2 linked regions of the Maricaulis maris MCS10 genome follow. The main gene of each other region encodes a partner of the protein of the gene in region 2 in a complex. Links are inferred from orthologs where the notes say so. Each region holds a gene or a part of one and is shown on either strand. Other genes may lie near its edges. The genes, in order: tsaB and tsaD.

Evidence for each region.
Region 1: the proteins of tsaD (region 2) and tsaB are in contact, whole or in part, in a solved structure (PDB 4WQ4), measured with the Escherichia coli proteins. The link is inferred for Maricaulis maris MCS10 from one-to-one orthologs.

Annotation. Positions count from the first base shown.
Region 1 is NC_008347.1:3,308,769-3,317,222, reverse strand. What follows is about bases 1-2,767. They hold tsaB (tRNA (adenosine(37)-N6)-threonylcarbamoyltransferase complex dimerization subunit type 1 TsaB), read right to left. Parts: upstream 1,822-2,767; coding sequence 1,180-1,821; downstream 1-1,179. Other genes in these bases: MMAR10_RS15580 (universal stress protein), read right to left, coding at 2,528-2,767; MMAR10_RS17255 (NifU family protein), read right to left, coding at 1,896-2,459; MMAR10_RS15595 (GNAT family N-acetyltransferase), read right to left, coding at 722-1,183; MMAR10_RS15600 (Fur family transcriptional regulator), read right to left, coding at 265-684; MMAR10_RS15605 (TCR/Tet family MFS transporter), read right to left, coding at 1-233. Outside these bases: more of MMAR10_RS15580, read right to left, coding at 2,768-3,004; MMAR10_RS15575 (hypothetical protein), read left to right, coding at 3,077-3,721; MMAR10_RS16540 (copper chaperone PCu(A)C), read right to left, coding at 3,760-4,308; trpS (tryptophan--tRNA ligase), read right to left, coding at 4,435-5,472; murein biosynthesis integral membrane protein MurJ, read right to left, coding at 5,534-7,078; MMAR10_RS15555 ([protein-PII] uridylyltransferase), read right to left, coding at 7,081-8,454. UniProt on the Escherichia coli protein: Required for the formation of a threonylcarbamoyl group on adenosine at position 37 (t(6)A37) in tRNAs that read codons beginning with adenine.
Region 2 is NC_008347.1:39,961-55,673, forward strand. The notes cover bases 1-2,909. They hold tsaD (tRNA (adenosine(37)-N6)-threonylcarbamoyltransferase complex transferase subunit TsaD), read right to left. Parts: upstream 2,047-2,909; coding sequence 955-2,046; downstream 1-954. Other genes in these bases: MMAR10_RS00190 (NAD(P)H-dependent glycerol-3-phosphate dehydrogenase), read right to left, coding at 1-958; hemC (hydroxymethylbilane synthase), read left to right, coding at 2,126-2,909. Also shown: more of hemC, read left to right, coding at 2,910-3,091; MMAR10_RS00205 (uroporphyrinogen-III synthase), read left to right, coding at 3,088-3,825; MMAR10_RS00210 (hypothetical protein), read left to right, coding at 3,859-5,172; MMAR10_RS00215 (heme biosynthesis protein HemY), read left to right, coding at 5,169-6,647; udk (uridine kinase), read left to right, coding at 6,653-7,288; yghU (glutathione-dependent disulfide-bond oxidoreductase), read left to right, coding at 7,810-8,661; MMAR10_RS00235 (LVIVD repeat-containing protein), read right to left, coding at 8,734-10,644; MMAR10_RS00240 (DUF305 domain-containing protein), read right to left, coding at 10,671-11,369; bfr (bacterioferritin), read right to left, coding at 11,458-11,937; MMAR10_RS00250 ((2Fe-2S)-binding protein), read right to left, coding at 12,036-12,233; MMAR10_RS00255 (TIGR00266 family protein), read right to left, coding at 12,353-13,144; MMAR10_RS00260 (response regulator), read right to left, coding at 13,245-13,661; bifunctional methylenetetrahydrofolate dehydrogenase/methenyltetrahydrofolate cyclohydrolase FolD, read right to left, coding at 13,732-14,628; MMAR10_RS00270 (DUF167 family protein), read right to left, coding at 14,609-14,935; MMAR10_RS00275 (YggT family protein), read right to left, coding at 14,942-15,241; MMAR10_RS00285 (response regulator), read right to left, coding at 15,613-15,713.

The sequences.
Region 1 (8,454 bases), 3.3 Mb from region 2 along the record:
CGACCGAAACGGTCTGACAATCCGCCGATGATAGGCGCGAACACGAATTGCATGCCGGCATAGGAGACCATCAGCCAAGCGCCCAGCACCGCGGCATTATTGGCCTGCAGACCGGTCAGTTCCTCGATCAGGTCCGGCATCACCGGTATGATCAGGCCAAAGCCGATCATGTCGATCAGAACAGTCACGAAAATGAAGATGATCGCGTGTTTGCCGGGCGTGCGCGCGGACATGGCCTCTCCTCGAAACCGGTCGGACAGGCGCCTAGTCGTCGGCACCCTTGAGAGGCACGCCGTAAAGTTCCAGCCGGTGATCGACAAGCTTGTAGCCCAGCTTGCGGGCAATCGCTTCCTGAAGCCGTTCGATTTCCTCATTGACGAATTCAATGACTTCACCGGACTTCAGATCGATCAGGTGATCATGGTGTTCATCGCCAACTTCTTCATACCGTGACCGTCCATCACGGAAATCATGGCGCTCGATGATGCCCGCTTCCTCGAACAGGCGGACCGTGCGGTACACGGTCGCCAGGGAAATGCGGGGATCCTCGTCGGAGGCACGACGGTGCAATTCTTCCGCATCGGGGTGGTCGTCAGACTGCGACAACACACGAGCAATGACCCGGCGCTGGTCCGTCATCCGCAGCCCTTTGGCGACGCAAAGCTTCTCAATCCGATCCGGCATGATCATTCCCCTGATAGACATGACGAGAAATAGGCGGTCACGGGCCGGTCTGTCCATCTTTGCGCAGCCATTTTTCGAGCACCCGCGCATCGCTGCCATCGCGATAATAGTCCTTGCGGCGCGCGATTTCGCCATAGCCGGCGCGCTTGTACAGGGCGGCGGCGGCGGGATTCTTCTCGGAGACTTCGAGAAAAATCCGGGCGACTCCTTGATCGCAAAGGCGAGTTTCGCCGCTTGTCAGGATTATGTCAGCAAGCCCGCGACGACGAAAATCGGGCTCGGTCGCGAGGGTCAGCAATTCGGCTTCATCCAATGCCTGGCGAAACAGGGCCAGGGCCACGAATTGCCCGTCGACCCGGCAGGCCAGCCCGATACAGCCGGGCAGGTTGAGCAGGGAACCGATTTCCCGGGCTGTCCAACCGTGCGGGAAACAGCGCGCGTGCAGGGCCGCCAGGGCTTCGGCGCTTGATGGCCCGACTGCCTCGGCCTTGGGTGTCATGCCGGGGCCACGCCGCCAGGCAGTTTTGCGTCCGGGGGTCTTGCATAGAAGGGTGTGGGCGGATTGGCCTTCGGATCGAGTTCGCCGGTCATTGCCAAAACGACCCGGGGATCAATCACCGCGACGCCCAGATCCGTGAAGCCCGGCGGCAACAGAGCGGCGCCGGATCCCGTCACCTTGCACATCGGCCCGCCTCTTTCGGCGATACGGTCGGCTAGCTCGGCGAGGCCGACCCGTTCCGTCGCTCCGCCCGCACCGTCCTGCCAGACCTGCAGGATCACCTCGCCGCGCCTGGCGTCGTGCAACACGGCAAGCGGGCCATCCGGTCCGGCCTGACGGGCCAGGACTGACAGGTTGGAAATTCCGACACATTCGGCGCCACAGGCTAGCGCCAGGCCGCGGGCAAAGGCGACGCCAACGCGGGTACCGGCAAAACTGCCCGGACCGATGGTCACGCCAATGCGCGACAATTCCGTGGCCGGAGTCGAGGTGTCTGCCAGCAGGGCTTCAACCAACGGAGCGAGATATTCCGCGTGCCCGCGGCCGATCCGGTCGCTGCGGACATGATCACGGCCGTCCGGAAGACGGAGCGCAGCGGTGCAGTGCTCGCCTGTCGTATCGATTGCCAACCAGTTCATGATCGCCGTTTAACGGATATTCGACAGGAGGTCGAAGGTCTGACGCGGTAGGCCGCGCGGTAGGCCGACCGATCCTATTCGACCGCTTCAACCGACTGGATTTCAGGGATGTAGTGCTTGAGCAGGTTTTCGATCCCCGATTTCAGGGTCATCGTCGAAGACGGGCAACCGGAACAGGCGCCGCGCATTTTGAGCCGCACGATGCCACTATCGGCCAGATAGGAGTGAAACAGGATGTCGCCGCCGTCCTGGGCCACCGCCGGGCGCACACGGGTGTCGATCAGTTCGATGATTTCCTTGACCAGACCCTCGTTTTCGCCAGCGTAATTGGCGTGTCCAGTCTCATTGGTTTCCGACCCGACCAGCGGACGGCCAGACTGCAGCCCATCCATGATCGTGCCAAGCAGGAAGGGTTTGATATGATCCCATTCATAGGCGTCTGTCTTGGTGATGGCGATGAAGTCCTCGCCGAAGAACACGCCTGAAACGCCATCGACAAGAAACAGGTCGGCCGCCAAAGGCGCACTCGCCGCATCTTCCTCGCTTTCGAACTCCCGCGGTCCATCCGGCGCTATTTCACGGCCGGGCAGGAATTTCAGCGTGTTCGGATTTGGCGTCGCTTCGGTCTGGATGAACATGGCAGGGCCTCCTGCCGATCACTTGGCGCTCTTTCGGACGCCATTCAACCACACTCCTCGTGTGGTTATCAGACGAGCGCGTCGATTTCCTTGGTGTCCATCCCGCCCGGTACAACCGTGACAGGCACCGCGCGCCCGGAAAACAGTCCCTTGCCCCGCGCCAGCGCCGTGACAAGTGGCCCCGGCCCCTCCCCGTTGGCGGACGCCGCCAGAACGAGCAGGGAGATCAGCGGATCTTCCTCGAGCAATTGCGACAGGACGGCGCGACGGTCACCCTCCCTCAGCAATAACTCCGGTCGTTCACCGGTTATCGCCTCGGCATCCTCAGCCATTGATTCCAGCACTGTTTCGGCTGCAATTTCGGCTTCCTGCTTCGCGGTTTCCGCAACGCCGATCCAATGGCTGAAATCACCCGGTTCAAGCGTGGCGAGAATCAAGACGTGTGCGCCGGTCGCTTGAGCGCGTCGAGCCGCAAAATAGAGCGCGGTCCGAGACTCCGAGCTATCGTCGGCGATGACCAGGAATTTGCGTGAGCTCTGTTGCATGTTCGGAGTTTGGCGTCTGCCGCACGACACGTCCAGCTATTCGTGTTACCCCCTGTCACGAAAGGGATAATCATGGCTCTGACCTCATTGACCGACCGCAGGAATGGTCGCAGCCCCTTGCGGATTCTGTCGCTCGACAAGACCAGCTTGACCTGGCGGGACGCAGGCTCCGACAGCGACCCGGGCATCGCCTCCGACATTGGGCTCGACGACATCCGCCAGGTCCGCCTCTCGGTTGAGATGGCCGGTCAGGCCAGCCAGGTTGTCTGCAGGGTCACAGACAGAACGGGCAACGAAATCGCGTTCGGTTCAATGCGCTGCACCGGGGCCGGACAATGGGAAGCCAATGCCCGGGACTTTCGGGAATTTCTCGTCGCGCTTCACCTCGCGCTCGAAAACAGGCCAGGGCCGGTTCGATACATTGAGGGGTCCTCGGTCAAATTCCTGGCAACCATGACCTCAATCGGCGGGGTTTTGACGATCATCGGTGCCGCCGCCTTCACCAAGCTCTTCCTGATCGACGAAAATGCAATCGGGCTTGTTCTGATCCCGGCCGTCGCACTGGGTGTCTGGATGATGCGTCTGTTCTGGCCGCGAGCGCCAAAGCTCTATGATCCCGCGACCTATACCAGCCCGCCGGAGTCAGAAGAACCGAGCACCACAATGACGGGGAGTAGCGATATGGCAGGAAATGAGGGTTCGGTAACACCTCGTTAACCCTGACAGGTCGACGTCCTGCCGTCAGCCAAACCAGCCTAGTGTTCTGTCGGCTCAGCAGGAGCCGCCGCCTGCACCGCGAACACTACCGGCACCTCGCCCGCGCGTTCAAAGACCAGGACACCGGTGGCGGTGTCGCCCTCGGCTGCGGCTGCAAGACCATGCACCATGAGATGCAGACCACCCGGCGCGAAAACCAGAGGCGTTTCTGCCGCCACGCGCTGCGGACCGACCGGGCGCATGCGCATCATGCCCTGATCGTCCATCGTATGCCCATGCAGTTCGACCCGTTCAGCGCCATCAATCCGCGCCTCGACAAGCCGGTCCGCTTGCCCGTCGCTCAAGCCGGCCACAAAATAGGCCGCCGTCACGTCGCGCCCCTGGGGGTGGGGCCGCATCCAGGCCAGCCGCACATCGATGACCGGCATGACACCGTCATCAGCCAGAGGTGCGCCGTCATCGGTCGTCGATAATGCGTGATCCATACCGTCATGGTCGGCCGCAGACATTTCCACCACATGCGTGTCGGTCTCGCCGCAAGCCACCAGGGCAAGTGCCAGAAGGCATGGAAAAATCGTTGTTTTCATCATGGTGTCCTCATCAATGCCGGCGGCGAATACACGCTTGAAAACGACCCGGGGCGACACGAGCCATACCACCTCAAATCGATGCTTTATTCGATTTCCAGCCGGACCGGGAGTGCGGCAAATGGGCTAGCCCCAGAAACCGATCGCCGCTTTCGCTTCGGCAATCACCGGTTCCGCCACTGCCCGCGCCCGTTCCGCGCCCTTTTTCAGGATCCGGTCAATCTCGGCCGGCTCGGCGATCAGCCGACGGTATTCGTCGGAGATCGGGGCGAGATACTCGACTGCGACTTCGGCCAGGGCCGGTTTGAAGGCGCCGAAACCCTGGCCGCCATATTCGGCGAGGACAGAGGCTTTGGAGCCGCCGGTCAGGGCCGCGAAAATACCGACCAGGTTCGAGGCTTCCGGACGACCGTCCAGACCGTCGATCGAGTCCGGCAGCGGTTCGGGATCGGTCTTGGCCTTCTTGATCTTGCGGGCAATGGTGTCGGCATCATCCTCGAGATTGATCCGGGAATTGTCCGACGGGTCCGATTTCGACATCTTGGCGGTGCCGTCACGCAAACTCATGATGCGGGCGCCCGGACCCTGGATGAGCGGTTCTGTGATCGGGAAGACGGCTTCACCATCGCCGAAATCGCGATTGAAGCGAGCGGCGACATCACGGCACAATTCGAGATGCTGCTTCTGGTCATCGCCAACCGGCACATGGGTCGCCTTGTAGACCAGGATATCGGCGGCCATCAGGACCGGGTAGGTCAGCAGGCCGACCGAGACACGTTCCCGGTCCTTGCCGCCCTTGTCCTTGAACTGGGTCATCCGCTCGGCCCAACCAAGACGGGCGACACAATTGAGGATCCAGGCCAGTTCGGCATGGGCCGGAACCGCAGACTGAGCAAAAATCACGTTCTTTTCCGGGTCCAGACCAGCGGCAAGGTAAGCGGCCGTCACGCGGCGCACGGCATCCGGCAAGGCCTTGGCGTCATGCGGCATGGTGACGGCGTGCATGTCGACCACGCAATAGATGCGCTCGGACTCATCCTCATCCTGCATCGCCACCCAGTTCTTCAGAGCACCGAGATAATTGCCGAGGTGCAGGCGACCGGTCGGCTGCATGCCGGAGAAGATGCGTTTCGGGCCTTGGTAGGCGGTGGGCGTGTCACTCATGGGAGGGCCTTGCGGAAAGGGCGAACAGGAACACGCGTCTTAACGAGCGCAGGACCTGGCCTCAAGAGCGCTTGAGCGCGCCGCGCACCTCGGAGGGCCGCAAGGCGCCCGTTACCAACGCGGCAATGCCGTAAACACCCAGGCCACCACAACAGACAACGAGAAGTGTCAGAAGGGTCGAGTCAAACAGGTAGATCCGCAATGCATCCGCATAATGCTCGGCGACGAGAAGAAAGGCGGCCATGGCTGCACAGGCCAGCACAATGCGCGGCAGCTTGCCCAACAATCGGATATCCGGCTCGAAGAGACCACGCCGGCTCAACGTGATTGCGAGCAGGCTCATATTGACCCAGCCGGCGACCGCGGTCGCAATGGCAAGACCGGCAAACCCGAGCGGGCCAAAAAACAGGCCGAGACCCAGGGCGAGGTTCACCGCCACTCCAATGGCCGCAAACTTCATCGGCGTCATCGTGTCTTCACGCGCAAAAAATCCTGGCGACAGGACCTTGATCAAGACGAATGCCGGCAAGCCGATCGCAAACGGAACCAACGCCTGACTGACCATCACCGCATCCTGTGAGGTAAAGGCGTTGCGCTCGTAAAGGCCCGTGGCAATGAAGACCGGTATTGTCGCCAGTGCAGTCGCCGCAGGCAGGGTCAGGGCCATCGAAATTTCCAGCGCCCGGTTCATTGCATTCGAAGCGGCCTGCGTCTCTCCGGCACGAACACGTGCGCTCAGGGCCGGCAGGAGCACCACCCCCATGGCGATACCAACCACCCCGAGCGGCAACTGATAGAGTCGGTCAGCGAAATACAGCCACGACTTTGCGCCTTCCTCGATCGTCGCGATCGACGACGTCACCAGAATATTGATCTGCGTCACGCCCGCCGCGATGGCTCCGGGTATGCCGAGTGTGATCAGGCGGCGGACACCCGGCGTCATGCGCGGCATCGAAACCGACAGGCGCAGACCGGTCGCGCGGCAGGCGGCGAACAACCAGACCAATTGCGCCACACCGGACAGGCTGATGCCGATTGAAAGGTGCAAGGCGAGCTGCTCGCCATTCGCCGGCGAGAACAGCAATATTCCGATCAGGATCAGGTTGAGCAGGACCGGCGCCGCTGCGGCAACCGCAAAGCGACCGTGGGAGTTCAGCACCCCGCTCAGCATCGCGCTGAGCGACATCATCATCAGGTAGGGCATGGTGATCTGGGTCAGCAGCACAGCCAGCCGGAACGGTCCTGGCTCGCCAACAAAGCCCGGCCCCAGCGCATACATCAGCCACGGCATCAGGAATTGCGCAGCGATGACCAGCACCAGCATGGACGTCAGCAAGACCGACATGACTTGCCGGGCAAAGCGGATCGCCTCGTCCTGTTCACCCGATTCCAGCTTGCCGGCATACAACGGTATGAAGGCCGAATTGAAAGCGCCTTCCGCGAATATCCGCCGGAACAGGTTCGGAAACTGGAAGGCTGTCAGGAATACGTCGGTGATCACCCCGGCGCCAAGCGATGCGGCGAGCAGCATTTCGCGAACAAGGCCGAGGACACGGCTCGCCATGGTCAGGACGCCGACAATGGCCGTGGAACGTAAAAGCCGCATGCCTACCTCAACACACTGGCCCGGGCCCGGGCGATGCCGCGTTGCGCAGCTTTCTTGTCAAAGGCTGTTTCGTTCTCGGAAAACACCGCCAACAGCCCATTGCGGACACTTTCACTGATCGCTTCATCGACCAGTTTTTCGTCCTTGTGAGTGACGTAGAACACGTCCGTCGCGCGTTCGCCATAGCCGTCGATCTGGGCCGAAGTCAGTGCGAGGCCTTCATCGGCCAGAACATCCGCCAGATCGGCCAGCAATCCGGGACGGTCGCGCCCCGAGGCCTCGATCACGGTCGCCTGCTCGGCGATTTCATTGGAGATGGTGACGCTGGGCGTAACCCGAAATGCCGCATCACGCCGCTTCAGCGGTGCCGCCGGGCGACGGCGGACCGTGACTTCGCCGGTCGCGACCTCCCGCAGATACCCGACCAAAGCCTGACGCTGGACAGCGTCATGCTTGCCATAAGGCTGGCCCGCAGCATCCTGGATATAGAAGATGTCGAAGACCTGGCGCGATGTAGTGGTGTTGATGGTCGCCCCGACCACATCAGCGCCCACTTCGGCAAAGGCAGCGACGATGTCGGCAAACACCCGTTCCCTATCAGGCGACCAGATCATGACTTCCGTCGCGGCCCGCCGACGATCAACCCGCACTGCTGCCGAGGTCTGGCGGCCGGCATCACGGGCATGGCGTACAAAGGCAGCATGGCGGAAGCGGTCTTCCTCAGAGAAAGCCGTCCAGTAGGCGTCATTCAGCTCGGCAGTCCACCAGCTGGCAAACTCGGCGTTGACGCGCTCCAGTCTCGGCCGGATCCGGCTCCTCGCCAACTCGGCCTTTTCGGCCAGGGTCTCGCGCGCCAGCTGCAGATTGTCACCATCACAGGAAAGGACCTGCTCGGTTGCCGAATAGAGCTCTCGGATCAATTGGCCCTTCCAGCCATTCCAGACACCCGGCCCAACCGCACGTATGTCGACAACTGTCAGGACTGTCAGAAGCCGCAACCGCTCCACGGTACCAACCGCAGCAGCAAAGTCAGCCACGGTCCTGGGGTCGGACAGGTCACGGCGCTGCGCGGTGTCACTCATCAACAGATGAGACGCGATCAGCCAGGAAACCAGCTCGGTCTCGGAATCTCCCAGCCCCATACGCTCACAGGCAGTCATGGCCCGAGCGGCCCCCTCAATGCACTGATCACCGGCGCCCTTGCCAGTGTCATGCAGCAAGACCGCCAGATGGAGGGCGCGACGGTTCTGGATCAGCGGCGCCAATCGGGTCGACAGCGGGTGATCCAACGGATGCAGGCCGTCCTCGATCTCTCGCAACACACCAAGCGCTTGCAAGGTGTGCTCATCGACGGTGTAGCGGTGATACATGTTGAA
Region 2 (15,713 bases):
TGGCGTCATCGACGCTGGCTCGACCGGCCAGGATCTCGTTGACCGCTTCGCAGATCGGCATTTCGACGCCATGGCGGCGGGCCAGTTCGACTACGGCCGGTGCGCTTGCCACGCCTTCGGTGACAGCCCGGCGTCCGGACATGATATCGTCCAGCGACACGCCGCGCCCCAGCGCCAGGCCGCAGGACATGTTGCGCGATTGCGGCGAGGAACAGGTCAGCACAAGGTCCCCGAGGCCACACAGGCCGGCCAGGGTCTCACGCTGGGCACCCAGGGCCAGGGCCAGTCGGGTCATCTCGGCAAAGCCGCGCGAAATCAGGGCCGCATGGGCCGATTTGCCCAAACCCTTCCCTTCGGAAATCCCGCAACCGATTGCCAGCACATTCTTCACCGCCCCGCCGATCTCTGCACCGATCAGATCGGTCGCCAGATAGGGTCGGAAGCGGCTGGTCCCGAGCGCCTCGATCAGCGCATTGCCGACCGTCTCGTCAGCACAGGCCAGGGTGACGGCGGTCGGCAGGCCCTGCGCCGTGTCGATCGCGAAACTGGGCCCGGACAGAACGGCCGGCAGCGCGGCCGGGATGGTTTCCTTGAGCACCTGCGTCATCATCGACAGGGAGGATTGCTCGATCCCCTTGGCGCACAGCACGATCGGCAGGCCGGGCCGCGCATAGGGCAGGAAGCCTTCCAGAACGCGCCGCAAGTGCTGCGCCGGCGCAACTGCGAGAATGGCATCGCAGGCATCGAGATCCGAAATAGAGGTGGTCGCGACGATGGCCGTACTCAGGGCGACATCGGGCAGGTAGATGGTGTTCTCGTGCTTCGTGTTCACCGCCTCGGCGACGTCGTTTTCAAACGACCACAGCGTGACATCACGCCCGGCCTTGGCCGCTGTTTGCGCCAATGCCGTGCCCCAGGCGCCGGCGCCGATCACGCCAATGCTCTGATACTCGCTCATGCCTTGGGTCCCTTTCGTCCGGAGCCGATGGCAGGGTCGGACTTTGCCGCCGCCCCGTCCAGTGGCCAGCGTGCCCGCGCCGGGGCATCAAGCCCGTCAATCTGACCGCGGGCCAGTTTTTCCAGTCCGACCAGCGCGATCATCGCGGCATTGTCGGTACACCATTTCATCGGCGGCGCGACCAGCCGGAAACCGGCCGCCGCGGCTTCGTCTTCCAGCGCCGCGCGCACGGCCTTGTTGGCGGCGACGCCGCCGGCAACGACCAGCGCCATGGGTCGCGAGGCATCCGGAAACCGGTCGACGAACATGGCCAGCGCCCGGCGTGTGCGGCTGGACAGCGCCCGGGCGATGGCCGCCTGGACACAGGCCGAAAGATCGGCGCGGTCCTGGTCGGATGGCGCATCGAGCCCGTCCCATATCTGCCGCGCCGCGGTTTTGAGGCCGGCGAATGAGAAGTCACAGCCCGGCTTGCCCTTCAGCGGCACTGGCAGGGCGAAACGCGTCGCATCACCCGATTGCGCACACCGTTCGAGGGCCGGCCCGCCGGGGAAACCCAGACCCATCACCTTGGCCGTCTTGTCGAAGGCCTCACCGGCTGCATCATCCATCGTCGAGCCGAGACGGTGGTAGACGCCAACACCCTCAGCGATCAGCAATTGGGTATGGCCGCCGGAAACGAGCAGGAGCAGGTAGGGAAAGGCCAGCGGCTCGGAGATCCGGGGCGACAGGGCATGGCCTTCAAGGTGATTGACCGCGATCAGTGGCTTGCCTGCCCCCAGCGCCAGGCCCTTGGCGGTCATCAGCGCGGCCATGACACCGCCGATCAGGCCCGGGCCTGAGGTCGCAGCGATACCGTCCAGATCGGCTACCGCCAGACCCGCCTCGGCGAGCGCTTGGCTGACCAGCCCGTCCATCGCCTCGGCATGGGCCCGGGCTGCGATCTCCGGCACCACGCCGCCAAACGGCGCATGGGCGTCATTCTGCCCGAGCACCCGGTCAGCCAGTACGGTCACCGACCCGTCCACTTCCCGGCGCAGGATCGCCGCCGCGGTCTCGTCGCAGCTGGATTCCAGTCCGAGCACGGTCAGTGCGCGCGCTTGCGCTTGGGGGGAGGTGGGCGCTAAGTCCATGGCTGTCCACTAGCCCCAAGACCGGGATGATTGCAACGTGAAGCCGCCGTCCAGACCGCTCGCCATCGCCACGCGCCGCTCACCCCTGGCCCTTGTCCAGGCCCGCGACGTGCAGGCGAAACTCGCCGCGCAGTGCGGCCTGTCCGGCGAGGACGCTGAGCGCTGCTTCCCCATTCTCGGCCTGGTCTCGACCGGAGACCGCATCCAGGACCGCACCCTGATCGAAGCGGGCGGCAAGGGCCTCTTCACCAAGGAGATCGACGAAGCCCAGCTGGATGGTCGCGCCGCCTTTGCGGTCCATTCGATGAAGGATGTGCCGACTGTCCTGCCCGACGGGATCGTGCTGGGCGCCCTGCTGGAACGCGAGGACCCGCGCGACATGCTGATCGCGCGCGATGGCGAAACGCGTCTGGCCGATCTGCCCGAAGGCGTCACCATCGGCACGGCCAGCCTGCGTCGACAGGCGCAATTGCTCCACAAACGCCCGGACCTGCATGTTGTGCCGCTGCGCGGCAATGTCGACACACGGCTGGGCAAGCTGGCCGATGGCGGCATTCACGCCACCTTCCTCGCCCGCGCCGGGTTGAACAGATTGGGGCGAGCCGAGGCGCTCCGCGATCCGCTGGAAGCCGACGAGATGCTGCCCGCCGCGGCCCAGGGCGCTGTCGGCGTGGCCATTCGCGATGGCGATGAAGAGGCCGCCTCCTACGTCGCCGGCCTGCATCACCGCGATACCGAACTGGCCGTCCTCGCCGAACGCGCCTTCCTGTTCGAACTCGACGGCTCTTGCCGGACGCCGATCGCGGCCCATGTGAATAAGGTATCAATGGACTTCATCGGGGAAGTTTTGACTCCTGATGGCCAGCAATCCTGGCGCAGACAGATTCGATTCGACATGACCCATGCGACCCCAGACAGCGCCCGGCAGGCCGGGCAGGACCTCGGACGTGCCGTGCGCGACGCAGCTGGCGACGGTCTTGCGGCGGCCCTGGTGAATACATGACGGTCCTGGTCACACGCGGCTGGCCCGGTGCTGAACGGACCGCGTCCGGTCTCAGGCAAATGGGTATCGATCCGATCATCTCGCCGGTACTCGACATCAATTTCAGGGCCCGCATCGATGCCAGCCTCGACGGGGTGCAGGCGCTGGTCTTCACCTCGGCCAACGGTGTACGGGCCTGGGGGCCGCGCCGCCCGGAACGAGATATTCAGGTCTTCGCTGTGGCCGACGCCACCGCCCAGGCAGCGCGCGATATCGGGTTCAAGCGCGTCCATTCCGCCCAGGGCGATGTCACATCACTGGCCAATCTCATCCGGCGAAAGCTCAATCCGGGCAAGGGTTCCCTGCTCCACGTCCGCGGCATCCATGTGTCCGGTGACCTTTCGGGCGCGCTCAAGCCGGATGGTTTCAAGGTCCGCGACGCGATCGGCTATGGCGCAGTTGCCGTTGATGCCCTGGGCGAGGAGGCCATCGCCGCCGTGATCTCCGGCGCGCCGGTCTCCGTCCTGATCCACTCGGCGCGGGGAGCCAAAACCTTCCTCGACCTGCTGCGCAAATTTGGTCTGCATCACTGGCTCGGTTCGGTGACTGCACTGGGTATTTCACGTAACGCCCTCGCGCCACTGGAAGGCGCCGGCTTTGGAGCGCTGGTCGCTGCATCGGTGCCAAATGAAGAGGCCTTGCTGGCGCTGCTGGACGATTCATCAGAACTGGCCTCGGCAGGCCACGCGTCCTAAGCTGGCGCAAATTCGCACGAATCATGGGCCATCATGGCTGATCCCAACGACACTCTCGATCCGGAACCCGTCGACGCCGAGTTCGAACCGGCCGACGATGCGCGCGCGCAATCAGGCAAGGCGCCCCGTCGCGGCGGCGCGCTTGGACTCTGGCTGGTCTTCCTGCTCGCCTCCGTGGCCGGCGGGGCCATCGGCTATGGCGCCGTTCGCTACCTGCCGCCTGCGACTGAAATCGCGCCAGACCCCGGCGCGGCGACCGAGCGGGCCGCTTTCAGCCAGTCCCTGACGGGTCTGGAAACCCGGCTCGCCGCCCTGGAAGCCACGGAAACAGCCCCGGACCTGTCAGGAGAGCTTGGCACGCTGGCAGAACGGATGACCGCGTTTGAGGCAAGGTCGTCGGGCAATGCCGAAGCGATGCCGGTCGATCTCTCCGCAATCGACGCGCGCCTCACCGCTCTGGAGACGGCACAGTCAAACCCGGCTGCGGCTGGCGCGACCTTCGATCCGAGTGAGCTGGAAGCCCGGATGGCCGCACTGGAAACCGCCCTCGCGCTAGCCGATGCACGGTCCCAACAAGCCCTCGAGTCCAGCCAGGTCGAAGCAGCCCCGGGTGTCGACCCGCTGATCCTGCAGGCGATGACCGACCGTATCACCGAGATCGAAGCGATGGTGGATGGTCTGGCCCCGGCGACCGACACCGATCCGCAAATTGAAAGCCTGACCCACGACATCGCGGCTCTTCGGAGCGAGCTCGCAGCCATTCGAACGCTGGCTGAAACCGCCCAGACCAGTGCCGATAATACGGCCCGATCTGTGGCCGAGGCCCCTGCTACCGATACCGGGCTCGCCTCGAGGCAATTGGCAGCCCGCGCCCTGGCGCTGACAGCTCTGCGGGAAATCGCCCAGACCGGCGACGGCTTTGAAGCCGAACGGGCCGCATTGTCGCGTCTGTGGCGCGAAAATGCCGACCTGGCGGCGATGGCCGATTATTCCCGCGCCGGTGTGCCGACTTTGGCAGAGCTGGCCAACGGTTTTCCGGGTGACGCCATCCGGGAGGCGGCCGGACCGGGGCGGGTCTTTTTCGGGCTGATTGAAGTGCGCCGGACGGATGGCAGCGATACCGATACCGGCCCCCTGGCCATGACCGGATTGGCAGAGCGGCGCCTGGCCGAAAACGATCTGATCGGGGCCGTCACCATCGCCGAGCGTCTTGAAGGCGAAGCGCTGGAAACTGTCCGTGACTGGCTGATCCAGGCACGCGCCCGTCTGGACCTGACAGCCCGCTTGCAATCCTTGCGCGAAGCACTCGCCGCCAGCGCTGCCGAACAGGGAAGCGACCCGACATGATCCGCCTGATACTGGCTGTCGCCTTTGCCCTGCTGACCGCTGTTTTGGGCGCCTTCCTTGCGCTGAACCCGGGTCACGCCTCCTTTGAATTCCTCGGCATGCAGACCGAGATGCCCTTCGTGGTCGCGGCCGGGCTGGTTATTCTCCTCGCCTTTTTGATGCTGGTGGTCTGGTGGGGCATCTACATGTTGTGGACTTCGCCGGACAAGGTGAAGGGCTTCATGGGACGCCGTCGCCGCGAGCAGGGATATGATGCTCTGGAGAAGGCGCTGATCGCCTCTGCTGCAGGCGATGGCGAAGCCGCTGTGCGTCAGGCCGCCCGTGCCGATGCGCTTTTGGACCGCCCGGCCCTGTCACGCCTTCTGGCCGCCCGGGCCGCTGAGTCTGCCGGCAATCTTGAAGGCGCACAGGTGCACTACGAAGCACTGCTGAACGATCAGAAGACCCGGGTCGTGGCCCGTCGCGGCCTGGCCCAGCTGTCAAACGAACGCGGCGACTTCGCGGCCACCATTGATCATGCCGGCGACGCCTTCCAGCAAGCCAAGGGCGCCCGCTGGGCCTTTGACGCCCTGTTCGATGCCCAGGTCGCCAAGGCCCGCTGGCGCGACGCACTGACCACCCTGACCGAGGGTGAGCGCCGCAAACAGGTCGCGCCTGACACCGCCCGCCGTCGCCGCTCGGTCCTGTTGACAGCTGCGGCCGTCGAGGCCGAAGGCACCGACTCCGAGAACGCGCGCGAATTGGCTGTATCGGCCCATCGCGCAGCCCCCGGCTTTGCGCCGGCTGCAGCCCTGGCCGCGCGCTTGCTGGCTGATGGACGGCGGCACAAACGGGCATCGGAAGTCCTCGAGTCAGCATGGGCTGCGGCGCCACACCCGGCCCTGGCCCGCGCTTTCCAGGACCTGCGCAAGTCCGACACCAAGGCCAAGCGCCTCGAACGCCTCAAGACACTCGCCGCGCTCAACCCGGATCATCGCGAAAGCCATCTCGTCCTGATCCAGATCGCCCTCGAGGAGGGCGATGCGCCAGCTGCACGCGCCCTGCTCGACCCCATGATGGATGGCACCCCGCCGTCTTCACGGCTTTGCGCCCTGGCCGCCCGCCTGGCCCGCCTCGACGGCAAGGATGAACTTGCCCGCCGCTGGATGACCCGCGCCTCCCACGCCGGCGCGGATGCCGACTGGTCGGACATTGATCCGGAGGGCCGGCTGTTCGCCTATACGCCGGATGACTGGAAGCGGATGGTCTATGTGTTCGGCGATGAAAACCGCCTGACCCATCCGCGCTATGAACGCTTCGAGCGGGCCGCAGGCGCCGTGCCGGAAACCGCCTTGCTCGACGCGCCGCGCCCGGTCCGCTCCGCCAGCTCGCGCACCACCAGCTTTGCCGAGGCCACGCCGCGCATGCCCGATGATCCGGGCGTGCCAGAAGAGGATGCGGATGAGGTCGATGCGCCGAAAGGCCGGAAGGCGTGACGACAATGCGCCCCACGCCCCCCGAGACCAGGCTCGTGGCAATTGTGGGGGGGTCGGCATCCGGCAAGACCCGGTTGGCCCATGCGATCGCCGATGCGGCCCCGGATGGGTATGTCATCAAGGAAGATGACTACTATCTTGACGCCGCCAGCCTTGCGAACTTCGACCCGGCGACATTCAATTTCGACGAGCCGGCTGCCAAGGATCACGGCCTCCTGATGAGCCACCTTGCGGCCCTGAAAGCCGGCCAGGCCGTCGATATTCCGCAATACGACTTCACCACCCACAGCCGCGCCCCGCAAACCCGGCATTGCCGTCCTGCGAGCCTGATCGTGGTCGAGGGATTGCACGCGGTCGCCTCAGAGGCGCTGGCAAGCGTGTTCGATCTCATAGTCTATGTGTCCGCGACCCGACCGGTCCGCTTCGAGCGCCGACTCCAGCGCGATGTGGCCGAGCGCGGGCGGACCCCTGAGTCCGTGAAACATCAGTTCGACACCATTGTAGAACCAATGCACACCCTGCATGTCGAACCGCAAAAACCGCTGGCCGACCTCATCGTCACCAATATGGGACCACCGGATTTCGATTGCCTCGCCGAACCGGTACTCCAGCGCTTGCGACTGCATTCCCACACCGGCTGATTTTGGTCTGATGAAGGGCTTGCCGCCGCTGATTTTCACGGCTAGTTTCCGCCGCCTCCGGGCTGGTGACAGCCGGAGCCCATGAAATGGGCCGCTTTAGCTCAGCTGGTAGAGCAACGCATTCGTAATGCGTAGGTCAGGTGTTCGAGTCACCTAAGCGGCACCATTCTTTCCTTTCTCCCGCTCCGCTCGACCCGAGCTCGGCATCCGCGTTCGGTGCGGGGGTCGATGCTCGCATGGAACGCGCTCAAGGCTGGGGCGATTGAGATCGTTTGTCCGGCCAGCACGCTCTTTTCCTTGTTCCCGCTCCGCTCGACCCGAGCTCGGCATCCGCGTTCGGTGCGGGGGTCGATGCTCGCATGGAACGCGCTCAAGGCTGGGGCGATCGAGGCCGCTCGTCCGGCCAGCACCATTTCGACGCTACCTGGTCAGGCCACACCGCTGGCCGCAGCGATGGGCAGCATGCCTTGTTCTTTGCGGCTGGCTTCCTACATTCGGCTGCAAGCAAAGAGGGTTTCTTGATGAACAAGGCCAGTGACTACCAGCCGCCCAAGGTCTGGACGTGGGATAGTGAGAGCGGCGGCCGGTTCGCCAACATCAACAGGCCTATCGCCGGGGCAACACATGAAAAGGCCCTGCCTGTCGGCAAGCACCCGCTTCAGCTCTACTCCCTCGCGACGCCGAACGGGGTGAAGGTCACGATCATGCTGGAGGAGTTGCTGGCTGCCGGTCATGCCGACGCCGAATATGACGCCTGGCTGATCCGGATCACGGAGGGCGAGCAGTTTTCCTCCGGTTTTGTCGAGATCAATCCGAATTCCAAGATCCCGGCCCTGCTGGACCGCAGCACCGAGACACCGACCCGGGTCTTTGAGTCCGGGGCGATCCTGCTCTACCTCGCGGAGAAGTTCGGGGCCTTCCTGCCAACCGATGCGGCTGGTCGCACCGAAGCCATGAACTGGCTGTTCTGGCAGATGGGCTCAGCTCCCTATCTGGGCGGCGGGTTTGGCCATTTCTATGCCTATGCACCGGAGAAATGGGAGTACCCGATTGACCGTTTTGCCATGGAAGTGAAACGGCAGATGGACGTGCTCGATCGAGCCCTCGCGGAGCGTCGCTTTCTGGCAGGCGATGACTACTCGATCGCCGACATGGCGGTCTGGGCCTGGTATGGCGCGCTGGCCCGCGGTGTTCTCTACGAGGCCGGCGAGTTCCTGTCGGTTCAGGACTATAAACATGTCCAGCGCTGGGCCGCCGAGATTGGCGACCGGCCGGCAGTCAAGCGCGGCATCAAGGTCAATCGCGTCTGGGGCGAGGAGTCCAATCAGGTTCCCGAGCGTCATTCCGCCGCTGATATCGACGCCAAGGCCTGACAAGCCATTCGAACTGGAAGCGCAAGGGCGGGTCGACCAGCCGGTCGGCCCGCCCTTGTATATGCGGCTACCCTAGCGCGTACGCATCAGCATGGCGCCGAGCTCCGCCATGCGGTGCGCATCGGCCGGTGCCTGCGGGTCGGTGGCAGCGGCCAGCAGTTCGGCGGCGGCCGCCAGAGACGCGGCATCAGTTTCGCCGGCATCCCAGCCCTCGATCGCTCTGCGCACGGTTGCCAGTCCCGTCTCATCGAGCGCGCCACTGCGGGCCAGCTGATCGAGATAGGCGTGTGCGACGACAGGCTCATCCGGCCAGGTAATGTGAAGCTGGGTCTGGGTGTTGGCTTCGTCGAACCGGATTAACTCGGCCGCCGCGACTTCATTGGCGGTCAGGTGACCGCTGGCGTGGAGCCGGAATACGTCCAGGCCACGCGCGATCTCCGGTGCCCAGACCCGGCCATTATGCCAGTAGGCCGCCCAATAGCCGCCAACCCGCAAGGCATCGGGACCGAGCGGGCCACGATCGAAGAAGGCGATCTCGAACGGGTTCTCGCTATCGGTGAAGTCAATGATCGACAGACCGCCACTATACCAGCCCTGCACCATGATATCGCGCCCCGGAACGGGGATGAGCGAACCATTGTGGGCGACGCAGTTCTCGATGTCTGACTGTTCGCCGGGAATCTTGAAATAGCCTCGCAACTCCATCTCGCCATCGACGATGTCGGCGATCAGATTGGCGCCCCAGTTTTCGGGGTCTTCAGCGCGACAACGAGCCCCCAGGCCACCGCCCCACTCGTCGGTGAACAGGACCTTGCTGGCGTCATTGGAGAAAGTGGCCGAGTGCCAATACGCCATGTTCGGGTCGGCAAGGTCGGAAATCCGGCGCGGATTCACCGGGTCGGTGATGTCCAGAAGGATGCCATTGCCGCCGCAGGCGCCGCCGGCCAGGCCCATTTCCGGATAAACCGTGATGTCGTGACAGGCCACGGTCGATGCCGCCGTCTGGCCCCCGTCTTCCAGGGCGCCTCCCGCCCACAAACCGGCGATTTCGCCGGTTTCATAATCGGTGAAAATGCGCGGTCGGCTGACGACCGCCGCCTGTTCGGGGGAATTCAGCGGGACTTCGATGACATCGATGGAATAGAGCGCGGTATCAGGATTTTCATCGGGCTCACCACCACTGCAACCGGCGAGCTCGCTGTCGGGACGCGGACTGCTGGTGCCCTGAACGTAGATATAGGCGATGTCTTCATCGGTCGGGTGAGGCACAAGGGTATGCGTGTGTGATCCCCGACAAGTCTGGACAGCGGCGACCTGGCGTGGAGCGCCCAGATCACTGATGTCGAAGATCCGCACGCCGAGGAATCGCTCCGGGCTGGAATCGCCCTCGACACCGCCATTGCCACAATCAAGGCGACCGCGATTCTGCTCCGTCGAGAAGAAGACCAGATCGCCGTGTACGGAGACATCACCTTGTCCGCCGGGGCAGACGACTGACAGGATATGGGCGGGATCATCCGGGTTGGCGGCGTCATAGACATTGAAACCATGAAACCCGCCCATGATCACGCGGTCGCCGGTGAAGGCGAGGTCGGAGTTCGCAAATGAGAGCAGGCCCGGCCCGCTATCCTCTTCGTCGGCATCCTCCACGTCTGCAGGCCCGTCTGCAGGCATGTCTGCGGGCACGTCATCGGCATCGGCAGTCTCGCCGGTCCCTTCATCATCCGTGACTTCATCGCCCTCGGCTTCCGCCGGCAAACTGAGCGGGATCATCACCGTTTCGAGATCGAAGAAGCCATCCGGTGGCGGCACCGAGGCCGTCAGCTCGAGATTCCAGATCGCCGTACCGGCATCGAACAGACCGGGAGCAAGGCCTGCGCGGGATGGCGGGGTCTCGCTGCCTTGTTCAGCTGCAGGAGAACAGGCCGCCATCGCTGCGCCGAGCGCTGCCATCGAGACCATTGATCGGAGTGTCAGTTTCATGAAAGCCCCCCTCGGACTTGCTGTGTTCAAAGGTCGGCGAGCAGTCCCCGCATACGGGATATCTCGGCTGCCTGGTCGGCGATCACCGCCGACAGAAATTCGGACAATTGCGGGTCCATGCCATTGCCAGACCCGGCCAGCAGGGCGGTCACCATGTTGATGGCGCCCTGGTGATGATGGATCATGCCGGTGAGATAGAGGCTGTCGAAGTCTGTGCCGCGCGCTGCTTCGAGCTGCGCCATTTGCGCTGGCGACAACATGCCCGGCATCACTGGCGTGTCGGATGGGGCATCATGCGATGCGTGATTCATGCCCGAAGCCAGGGCGTGGGACCCATGTTCCGGCATGGACCCGGGCATGTCGGTATCGTGGGACATTCGGGTTGAAAGGCCACGGTGCTCCAACCAGGCCCGCATCATCTCGATTTCGGACGCCTGCGACCGGGCGATCCGCTCGCCCATCAAGGCGATCTCCGCGTTGGTCGTGCGGTCAGCGATCAGCTCACCCATCGCCACGGCCTGGCCGTGATGGACAATCATGTGCTGCATGAAGCGGGCATCCGCCGCCGAATGTCCGGTCTGCGCCATCTCGATCGACTGTTCGGGCGTCAGGGTCCGTGCTGCTCCACCCGGCGCACCGGGTTGGAAAATTGGCGGTGAGGCCAGCGCCAGCGGAGCGGCTGCCAGACCGAGGCCGATCGCGAGAATCGTCACTGACTTGCACATGCGCGCCCCCAAGCACCCGTTTCGAGGCAGGAGTGAAGCACGCCGGAGCCGGTCGGGGAATAGCCCGCTTGACGTGTGGCAGCCTGGGTCAGTCGGTGCCGGGCGACATTTGCGACTGCATGTAGCGCTCCTCGCCCACCTTGGCGATCAGACCGAGCTGGGTCTCGAGGAAGTCGATATGCTCTTCCTCGCTATCGAGAATGTCGGTGAATATCTTGCGAGTCACATAGTCGCCGACCTGTTCGCAATAGGCGATTGCGTCCTTGTAGAAAGGATGCGCCCGTTGTTCGACCTTGAGGTCGCACTCGAGACATTCCTTCAGGGTCTCGCCGATATAGATCTTGGCGATATCCTGGACATTGGGGAGGCCTTCCAGGAACAGGATGCGCTCGATCAGAATGTCGGAATGCTTCATCTCGTCGATGGATTCCTCGTATTCCAGCTTGGCGATCTTGGCGAAGCCCCAGTCCTTGAACATGCGCGCGTGCAGGAAATACTGGTTCACCGCAGCAAGCTCCAGCTTGAGCGCTCCGTTCAGCAATTCGATGACCTTGGCATCGCCCTTCATGAAATCTCTCCCGTGCGCAGCATGAGCGGACAGCTTACGCAAAGCTGCGCGCAGGCCAAAGTACTATGTTTGCGAGTGAAAATGGGTATTGGTCGCGACTATTCGGCCGCGGTCGCGAGATCGGCCGGACTGAAGCGATTGGCAGCGATCATGTCCGCCACATCCGGCAGGCAACGACCGCATTTCGGCTTGGCGTCACAACGTTTGAAGACGCAAGCTGCACCCTTGACCGACGGATCTGCCGCGGCGGCTTGAAGCTCGCGGTCGCGTAGCGCGTTGCAGATGCAGACAAACATGGCCGGACACAGTTTCCCGATAACGTGAAACTATTATTCCCGCGAATGCGAATGACTGTCAACTGCATAGTTTATGTCGGGCGACACCGGCCGCCCGACATGTTGAATCTCAGGCTGTTCTAATTCCCACGCATGATTGAGCCCAGTGGCCCCAGCACCGAGCCTTCGCCCTGACCGGATCCGGTTACCGGGACATTGGCCAGGATCCGACCGGCCAGGCGGGAGAAGGGCATGGACTGGATCCAGACCTTTCCTGGCCCGCGCAGGCGCGCAAAGAAAACGCCTTCGCCGCCGAAGATCATGGATTTGATATTGCCGGCGCGCTCAATCTCGAAATCAACGTCCGGCGTGTAGGCGACCACACACCCGGTATCGACATGGAGTTCCTCACCCGCGGCCAATTCGCGTTCGATCAGGGTGCCACCCGCATGGACGAAGACCCAGCCATCGCCCTCCAGGCGCTGCATGATGAATCCCTCACCACCAAACAGGCCCGTCATGATGCGTTTCTGTAATGCAATCCCGACCGAAACGCCTTTGGCGGCAGCCAGGAAGCTGTCTTTCTGGCAGATCAGCTCACCGCCGAGATCGGGCAGGTGGACAGGAATGATGGTTCCCGGATAGGGCGCCGCGAACGCCACCTTGGCCTTGCCTTGTCCACCATGGGTGAACACGGTCATGAACAGGCTCTCGCCGGTGAGAAGGCGCTTGCCCGCGCCGGCCAGCGCGCCCCAGACACCCTGGTTCTTCTGCGACCCGTCGCCAAACACCGCTTCCATGGTGATGCTGGGCGCCTTGAACATCATGGCGCCCGCTTCGGACACCACGCTTTCGCCCGGATCGAGTTCGATCTCGACATACTGGATGTCTTCGCCACCAATCTCGTAGTCAATCTCGTCGGTCTGACCCATTGCGCTCTCCCTTTCGCCAATTGGAAGGGCGAAGGTAGTGGCGGTTCAGGCTGGAACAAGAAAAAAGCAAGCTTTGGCGTCAATTCGCATCCGACCTCAGTCAGATGGTCTGGATATCCGCCGATTCAGCTGCTTCACGCAGCATATGCGCGAGATGAGTCGGGATCTCGCCCTTCTTGCTTCGAAAGCTCGCATTCTTGTCCATCCGGGAAATGCTGTCCGGCAGGTGGTCGGCATCGATCGTCATGGAGCCCGACAGGATCATCAGCGGCGTATCGCCGGCGCAGGACTGTGCGGTTTCCAGCGTATCGGTCGGATGCACGGAATCAGGCAGGCGAAGATCGAGCAGGATGAGGTCATATTGACCGCGGGCCAGACAGCGCTTGGCATCCTTGAGCGTGCGCGCGACCTCAAAGGAGATGTCCAGATCGCCCGCTTCGCAAACCGCGTGCTGAACGAGCATCGCATCCGCGAAGTCGTCCTCGACATGCAAAACGTGTAGTGGCTGGTTGTTCATGGAGCTCTCCCTGACTCATATTCTATGCAGGTTGCGTTATCGAACCGTTTACAAAATCGAGTAAGTCGGCTCAAAAGTCGGCCAAGGCCGGTTGTTTCGCTCTAAGTGCGGCAGCGATAACGGTATTTTTAAGCAACATGGCGATGGTCATGGGCCCGATGCCGCCGGGAACCGGCGTGATCCAACCTGCATGGCCGACAATTTCATCGAAAGCCGCGTCGCCGACCAGGCGGGTCTTGCCTGCTCCGCGTTCTGGCGCATCGATGCGGTTGATTCCGACATCAAGGACACAAGCCCCCGGTTTCACCCAATCGCCACGCACCATTTCCGGGCGACCTACGGCTGGCACCAGAATGTCGGCGGTGCGGCACAGGCTCGGCAGATCTGCGGTGCGGGAGTGGGCAATGGTGACGGTGGCGTTCTTCTCGAGAAACAACAGCGCAGCCGGTTTGCCAACAAGTATTGAACGCCCGATCACCACGACGGATTTGCCGGACAGATCGCCCAGGGCACGCTCGGCCAGCAGGACGCAGCCCGCCGGGGTGCAGGGCCGCAGGCCCGGCTTGCCCAGGACCAACCGGCCGGCGCTCACCTCGGTCAGACCGTCGACATCCTTGTCCGGATCGATGCGACCGATGACGCGATTGGTGTCGATATGGCCCGGCAGGGGCATCTGGACGAGAATGCCATCCACGCCGTCATCGGCATTCAGGCGTTCGACAATGGCGATGATCTCGGCCTCGGTCGCTTCCGCAGATTTGCGAATCTCTATGGAAGTCAGCCCGGCGGCCTCGGTGCGGCGAACCTTGTTGCGGACATAGACGTCGCTGGCCGGGTCCTCGCCCACAAGGACGACTGCCAGGCAGGGCGGCCGGCCAAGCGAGCTGGCGAGCTTGGCTCCGACTTCGCCAGCCCGGGCATCGATTTCGGCCGCGATGGCCTTGCCGTCAATCAGGTGTGCGCTCATCCGCGAAGGCCTCCAGCTGGGCGACAATCCGGTCTTGCTCAGGCCCGTTGGCCGAGATGCGGACTGTCTTCATGCGCGATGTCGCGCCGCGTATCACATCGATGTCGCGCTTGGGAATACCCAATTGCCGAGCCAGCAGCGCAATCAGCGCCGCATTGGCCTTGCCCTTTTCCGGAATCGCGCGGACCCGGGCAACGAGGTAATGTCGTTCCGCGGCATCCGCTTGTGACCCGGCCAGACAGTCGCGAGAGGCGCCAGGGGCCAGTCTGACCTGAACCGCAATGGCGTCTGATGACACGGAAATCATGGCCGATCAGAAGATCCGCGCCAGCTCCACCAGCACGTAGCCCTGGACGAAACCGATCAACAAAAGCAGCACGATCGGTGAGAAATCCATTCCGCCAAGTGGCGGCAGGACGCGACGGATCGGCGCGAGCAGCGGTTCGGTGATCGCACTTGTCATCCGCCAAACCAGAGCCACGAACTGATTGCTGGTGTTCACCACGTTGAAGCTGATCAGCCAACTCAGAATGACGCCCGCCAGGACGACAAACCACAGCAAATTCAACAGCGGATGGATGATGTAGATGATCAGGCCGTCGATCGGGGACATGGGCGTCCTTCCTCATGCTTGAGCGTTGCGTTTGCTTCTAGCCTGCAACCTGCATACGGGTCCAGACGCGGATGCTTGACAGCACAGTTCCGGAAAAGTACCGATCGCCACATTGGTTCGGGGCCGTAGCTCAGTTGGGAGAGCGCGTCGTTCGCAATGACGAGGTCAGCGGTTCGATCCCGCTCGGCTCCACCATTCTCGTGAACTCACAGCAGTCCACTTTGCGGACGCCCACGACAGGCCGACCGACGCGCCGTATTGCCGGAAGCCCTTGCAGGACCGACCCTGGATCGACCTGTAAAACCTTGGCATCGCGAGACTGTCGATCAAGAGCGCCATGGCCGACGGCGACCCAGTTAACGCTGCTCCCATCACCCTACCGATTGCGGCATGGCGCCAGCGATGCGGGCCAGGTCTTCGACCAGTTTTCGGAATTCGTGCTGACGAGCCGGTTTCTGGACCGCCCCCACGA